Regions from separate parts of the Sporosarcina sp. AD_1 genome, predicted to be linked through region 2. Evidence: predicted binding sites of a transcription regulator. Region 2 holds the regulator's gene; the other holds the start of a gene.
What was found. Region 2 encodes Rex, which represses fermentation and respiration genes when NADH is low (regulators of the CRP and FNR family bind a similar motif). Its sites were predicted from a motif close to TTGTGAAATATTTCACAA; they were not measured.

Region 1: a site for Rex is predicted at 1,468-1,485, ahead of qoxA (cytochrome aa3 quinol oxidase subunit II). Genes of this name have one in related genera too.

The regions. Positions count from the first base shown of each region.
Region 1 is NZ_JBPVIR010000002.1:525,344-528,763, forward strand. Features, by position in the region: gene glnA (type I glutamate--ammonia ligase) at 18-1,352, shown strand; gene qoxA (cytochrome aa3 quinol oxidase subunit II) at 1,744-2,667, shown strand; gene qoxB (cytochrome aa3 quinol oxidase subunit I) at 2,695-3,420, shown strand, end outside.
Region 2 is NZ_JBPVIR010000006.1:3,949-7,368, reverse strand. Features, by position in the region: gene ACSW3C_RS12330 (metallophosphoesterase family protein) at 1-87, shown strand, start outside; gene tatC (twin-arginine translocase subunit TatC) at 131-925, opposite strand; gene tatA (twin-arginine translocase TatA/TatE family subunit) at 943-1,137, opposite strand; gene ACSW3C_RS12315 (redox-sensing transcriptional repressor Rex) at 1,203-1,856, opposite strand; gene ACSW3C_RS12310 (hypothetical protein) at 1,859-1,984, opposite strand; gene ACSW3C_RS12305 (ABC-F family ATP-binding cassette domain-containing protein) at 2,036-3,420, shown strand, end outside.

The sequences.
Region 1 (3,420 bases), on a different contig from region 2:
TAAAGGAGTGAGGCATGATGAGGAATTATACAAAAGAAGACATCCGGAGGTTTGTTAAGGAGGATAACGTGAATTTTATCCGTCTTCAGTTCACCGATATTTTTGGCATGATCAAGAACGTGGAAATTCCGGTCAGCCAGCTCGACAAGGCTTTGGACAATAAAATGATGTTCGACGGGTCTTCCATTGAAGGCTTTGTGCGAATTGAAGAATCGGATATGTATTTAATACCTGACTTAGATACATGGATGGTCTTTCCTTGGCCGTCCGGAACGGGCAAAGTGGCTCGTCTAATTTGTGATGTTTCATTAGCAGACGGACGTCCATTTTCCGGCGATCCTCGTGGAAATCTAAAACGTATAATTGAAGAAATGAAAGAAATGGGCTTTACGGAATTTAATTTAGGACCCGAACCGGAATTTTTCTTATTTAAATTAGACGCTAATGGCAATCCAACAATGGAATTAAATGACCATGGGGATTATTTTGATTTAGCTCCTATGGATCTTGGCGAAAATTGCAGACGTGATATTGTTTTGGAATTGGAGGAGCTAGGTTTTGAAGTGGAAGCTTCTCATCACGAAGCAGCCCCCGGGCAACATGAAATTGACTTTAAATATGCAGATGTTCTTTCCGCATGTGACAATATTCAAACATTCAAGCTCGTTGTCAAAACGATTGCACGGAAGCACGGTTTGCACGCTACTTTTATGCCGAAACCGATCTACGGGGTAAGCGGTTCAGGGATGCACTGTAACGTTTCCCTTTTCAAAGATGGGGAAAATGTGTTTTTCGACGAAAACGGGGAACGGAAATTAAGTGAAACAGCTTATCAATTTATGGCTGGCGTCTTGGATCATGTCCGTGGATTTACGGCCATTACGAACCCGACCGTCAATTCCTACAAACGGCTTGTCCCTGGCTATGAGGCTCCTTGCTACGTGGCATGGTCTGCACAAAACCGCAGTCCCCTTATTCGCATTCCAGCTTCACGTGGGATGAGCACAAGAATCGAAGTGCGTTCCGTCGACTCTTCAGCAAATCCGTATTTGGCGATGGCCGCTATATTAAAAGCAGGATTGGATGGGATTAAACGGAATTTACAGCCGCCACAGCCTGTCGACTGTAATATTTATGAAATGAAGCAAGCTGAATTAAAGGAGCGTGGCATCGGCACGTTGCCAACTGACTTGGATCATGCCTTAGCTGCACTTTCTGAGGATGAAGTAATTCGAGAAGCACTCGGGGCACATATCTACTCTAATTTTTCTGAAGCGAAACATGTCGAGTGGGAAAGCTATCGAATAACCGTTCATCCTTGGGAATTAGAACATTATATGAAAATGTACTGATAAGGGAAATCCCGTTCTTCTGAGCGGGATTTTTTTATTTCCTCAATCTAACCTCTTCCCGAAAAATATTACGCCATCCGAAAAGTCAAGTTTAAAACCTTATATTACATAGTTTTTCACAATAATTTCACATTCCATATTTCCTTCTATTTGGTACTATTTCTATCAATTATAATTCTTACTAATATATAAAAATCAAATTAGAACCTTTTGTGACAACGGTTATAAACTATTGTTTTTAGAGGTTGAAAGGAATATTATATGTGACACGAGGGAATTCCCTTACTTAAACTGTAAACGAAAGCTAATTAAATATTATACACAAATAATATTTTCCAGCTTCTAAGTAAGTGAATTTCTTACATTTTAACTGAAGAGAGGGGAGTAACCATTGAAGGCGAAATGGTTCTTACTATCAATTTTCTTTACGCTTTCTCTGATTTTATCAGGCTGTGATAATTCGTTGCTCGTATTCGATCCAAAAGGACCGCAAGCGAAGACGTTATCCGATACTATTATCTTTTCCATCATCATGATGGCAGGCATCCTTCTCGTTGTCTATATCCTCTTTACGGTCATGCTCGTCAAATACCGGGCATCCAAGATGGACGACAGCTACGAGCCACCGCATGAAGAAGGAAGCAAATGGTTGGAAATCACATGGACAGTTATTCCAATCATCATCGTCATTGTTCTATCTGTTGTAACAGTACGAACAACATCTGAAGTGGAAAGCAAGCCGGTTGCTTATGCAAATGAAGAACCGCTTGTCATTTATGCTTCATCTTCCAACTGGAAATGGCATTTCAGCTATCCAGAGGAAGGCATTGAAACAGTCAACTATGTCAACATCCCAGAAGATCGTCCAGTCGAATTCCGTCTGTACTCCTTCGGACCGATCACAAGTTTCTGGATTCCGCAATTAGCCGGACAAAAATATGCGATGAGCGACATGGTGACAAAGATCCATCTGGCTGCAGAAATACCAGGCTCCTACATTGGTAAAAACTCAAACTTCAACGGTAAGGATTTTGCCCATATGGAGTTTGAAACGCAAGTCATGACTGAGAAGGACTATGAAAAATGGGTGGAAGAAGTAAAGGAGACTGCTCCTGCTTTGACTGAATCCGAATTTGATGAATTGATTGAGCCTAGCGTCCTTGGACGTAAAACGTATTCATCTACGCATCTTGAGTTTAGACCTGCTCCAGAAGGCGAGCATGCTGGCCACCATCATGGAAACAGTGATGAGGAAACAGACTCTTCACACCATATGGACATGGATATGGATATGGATATGGAAGACCATAAATAATCATCTACTCGAAGGGAGTATACATCTATGAAATGGGATGAATTTTTCGTCACCGGCGAGCCGATGATCTACGCGGCGATGGTCTCGATAGTTCTTGTCTCCGTTGCGATCGTAGCAGGTCTCACCTATTTTAAAAAATGGGGTTACCTATGGCGCAATTGGTTGACGACTGTTGACCATAAAAAAATCGGTGTTATGTATATTATCGCGGCACTGCTTATGTTGTTCCGTGGTGGCGTTGACGCCCTGCTTATGCGGGCGCAAACGGCAGTACCGGAAAACGGGCTGCTCGATGGACAGCATTACAATGAAATCTTTACTACACATGGAATTATCATGATTCTATTTATGGCGATGCCATTCATCATCGGTTTGATGAACGTCGTCATCCCGCTTCAAATCGGGGCACGCGACGTCGCATTCCCTCGTTTGAACGCAGTCAGCTTCTGGCTCTTCTTCTTTGGAGCGATGTTGCTGAACTTGTCTTTCGTCATTGGCGGATCGCCAGACGCAGGTTGGTCAGCTTACTTCCCGCTTGCGAGCACGGAATTTAGTCCGACTGTCGGAAATAACTACTATTCACTTTCCCTGCAAATTGCCGGGATTGGTACATTGATGACAGGTATTAACTTCCTCGTCACGATTTTGAAAATGCGTGCACCTGGCATGACATTAATGAAAATGCCAATGTTCACTTGGTCCATTTTGATCACTAGCGTTATCATCATCTTCGCGTTCCCTGTTTTGACAGTC
Region 2 (3,420 bases):
GACAAGCGCAGAGTCCCTTACTATTCCTTCATTAACTTACATGTAGGAGACTTCTTGCGCCCCGAGCTGATTTTATTCGAACACTAAAAAAATCCCGCTGCCTGCGTAAAAACAGGGTTGCGGGATTTTTCTATTTCTCCAAGTTGCCCATCACTTCATCGATTTGCCGCTGTTGTTCTGCCTTTACTTCATCCAGTTGCCGCTGTTTCTCCGCCTTCAAGTACTTTTTATAACCAAAGCGGGAGATGATGACACTGAATTCATACAAAATGAACAACGGAACAGATGTAAATAAATGCGAAACAATATCAGGCGGTGTAATGAAAGCTGCAAGGACGAACAGGACAAAGTAGGCGACTTTGCGGATTTTCACTAAGTACTTCGGATTTAATATGCCGAGCCGCGATAAAAACAGCATGACAATCGGCAATTGGAATACAATGCCGAACGGGATGATAATTTGGAAAAGGAACGTGAAGTATTGATTAATACCAAACGTTGAAGCGATTCCCAAGTCTCCCGACAGATTAATCATGAACTTCATCACATACGGAACGAGAATGAAGTACGAAAAAGAGACGCCGGCAAGGAACAGTAGAAAAGTGAAGGGAATGTAACTCAGTGTCACTTTTCGTTCCGTCTCATGCAATCCTGGCGAAACGAAAGACCAGAACTGGTACATGATGATCGGGGAAATGATCACAACTGCCAAAAATACGACGACCTTCAAATAAACGATGATCGGGTCGGCGACATTAAATGCGTTGAACGTCTGTTCAGGTGCCTGCGCTTGGAGAAATTTAATGACCGGCTTGGCCATGATAAAACTGCCGATCACTGCAATAACAAAGAAAACGACGATTACCATCAGCCGTTTTCGAATTTCATCTATATGTTCAATGACAGTTAAGTTTTTTTCTTTCATCGGACAGACATCCTTACTTATTGCACGTCGTTTTTCTTGTCTTCCACTTTCTTCACCGTGTCGTCATCATCGGATGTGAGACCTTTAGTCGCATTCTTGAATTCACGTAATGAAGCACCGAATGCCTTCCCGATTTCAGGCAATTTCTTCGGTCCGAAAATAAGCAATGCCACAACTGCGATTAAAAGTAAACTTCCTATACCTGGGGCCATTTCGGGCACCTCCTTCGTAATATGTCTATTTTACACGAAAATCGTCACCAATACCACGGAACGCATCATTCCAATTGTGAATCTTTTACGTCATTTTTAATGAAATAAATGAGTGTCTGCAGCTCGACAGACAAATCGATTGTATGGACGCGCATCCACTCAGGTACAGCCAGCCGGACTGGCGTAAAATTCAGAATTCCTTTCATGCCAATAGCCGCAAGTCGATCGGTCACTTCCTGCGCCGCCCTGGAAGGCACGGTGAGGATGACGAGATTGATGCCAAGCTCCTGTATCTTCTCTTCGAGCCGGCTTGGCGGGAAAACAGGGATGCCATTTAGCGTTTTCCCGTCTTTCGGCGCTTTCGGGTCGAAGGCGACGACAATCCGTGTATTATGGTTCTTCTGAAAGTTATATTTTAAAAATGCATTCCCTAGACTTCCGACACCGATCAAGGCAACATCCGTTTCCTCGTCCTGGTCGAGCGTACGGCGGAAGAAGTTCACGAGGTAGTTTACGTCATAGCCATAGCCTTTCCGTCCCAACGCACCGAAATGCGAAAAATCCCGGCGGATCGTGGCGGCATCGATTTTCATCGCTTCGCTTAATTCACTGGAAGAAACACGTTTCTTGCCGGCGTTCGCAAAGTTTTGCAGGAATCTATAATAGAGCGGCAACCGCTTGGATGTCGCCTGTGGAATTTTCGGAATTTCGCCAGCCATTTTCAACCTCCTGAATATCCAATCGTCTCCTTGGAGGCAATCGATACCCTTGATGCTAGTCTTCCATTCAAATAAACGGAAGCCGATTCTATCGTACAGTAGTTGGCTTCTGTTGTAAAGCCGACCATTGCGCCCTTCCTCCCATTCCATTACACTTATATGGAATAGAGGTGTTTTCAATGATCATTTTACAAGTAAACGGGCTGACCAAGTCCTTTTCTGGAACCGATATATTGAACAACGTCCGTCTGGAAGTCCAGCATCGGGACAGAGTGGCGCTCGTAGGCCGCAATGGAGCCGGCAAGTCGACTCTTTTAAAGATCATTGCCGGTGAAATGAGTGCGGATTCGGGTGATATTATCATTCCGAAAGGCGTGCGGATCGGCTACTTGGAACAGCATGCTGGAATTGATTCAGAACGGACGGTCTGGGACGAAATGATGACCGTTTATGAACCGTTGCGGAAATTGGAAGGCCGGCTGCGTGAACTGGAGATGCAAATGGCGGATCCCGCTGTTTACGAAAATAGCTTGGAATATGAGCGGGTCATGAAGGAATACGATGCTCTGCAAATCGAATTTAAGGATTCAGGCGGCTACCAATATGAATCCGATTGCCGCTCTGTACTCCATGGGATGCGTTTTTATCCGGAGGATTATGAGAAGAGCGTCCATTTGCTTTCCGGAGGTCAGAAGACAAGACTGGCTCTTGCGAAAATGCTTTTGAGCAAGCCTGACCTGCTGATCCTCGATGAGCCGACAAACCATCTTGACATCGAGACGCTCGGATGGTTGGAAAAGTATTTGGTTTCGTATGAGGGCGCCATACTAATCGTGTCCCATGACCGGTATTTCCTTGACCAGATCGTTACCGTCGTCTACGAAGTCTCAAGAAGAAAAGTGACGAAGTACGCCGGGAACTACAGTGCCTATTTGGATGAAAAAGCGAAGAACTATGAACGGGACCGTAAGCTGTTTGAACGGGAAGCGACCGAACGGGCTAAGCTTGAGGATTTTATTCAGCGCAATATCGCCCGGGCTTCTACGTCCAAAATGGCGAAAAGCCGGCGAAAGCAGTTGGAGCGTACGGAGTGGATGGATGCGCCAGAGGGCAATGAAAAGTCCGCTGCCTTTTCTTTTGATATTGACCGGCAGAGCGGCAACGATGTGCTTGCTTTGCAGGACGTGTCGATCGGCTATGGCGATCACCCCGTGTCGCGCCATATCAATCTGCACGTCTATAAAGAAGATCGGATTGCTATTATCGGACCGAATGGCATCGGGAAATCCACCCTTCTGAAGACGATTGTTAAGAAACAGCCGGCTTTAGACGGCGAAATTCGTTACGGCACGAATGTCCAATTCGGTTATTATGACCAAAACCAGGCGACGATCATTGGTAATGGGACCGTTCTACAGGAAATTTGGGACGAATGGCCGCTTTTGAATGAAAAAGATGTCCGCTCTTTGCTCGGACGTTTCCTATTCTCGGGTGAGGATGTGGATAAACCGGTTTCTTCGTTATCCGGAGGCGAAAAGGCAAGGTTATCCCTGGCCAAGCTCAT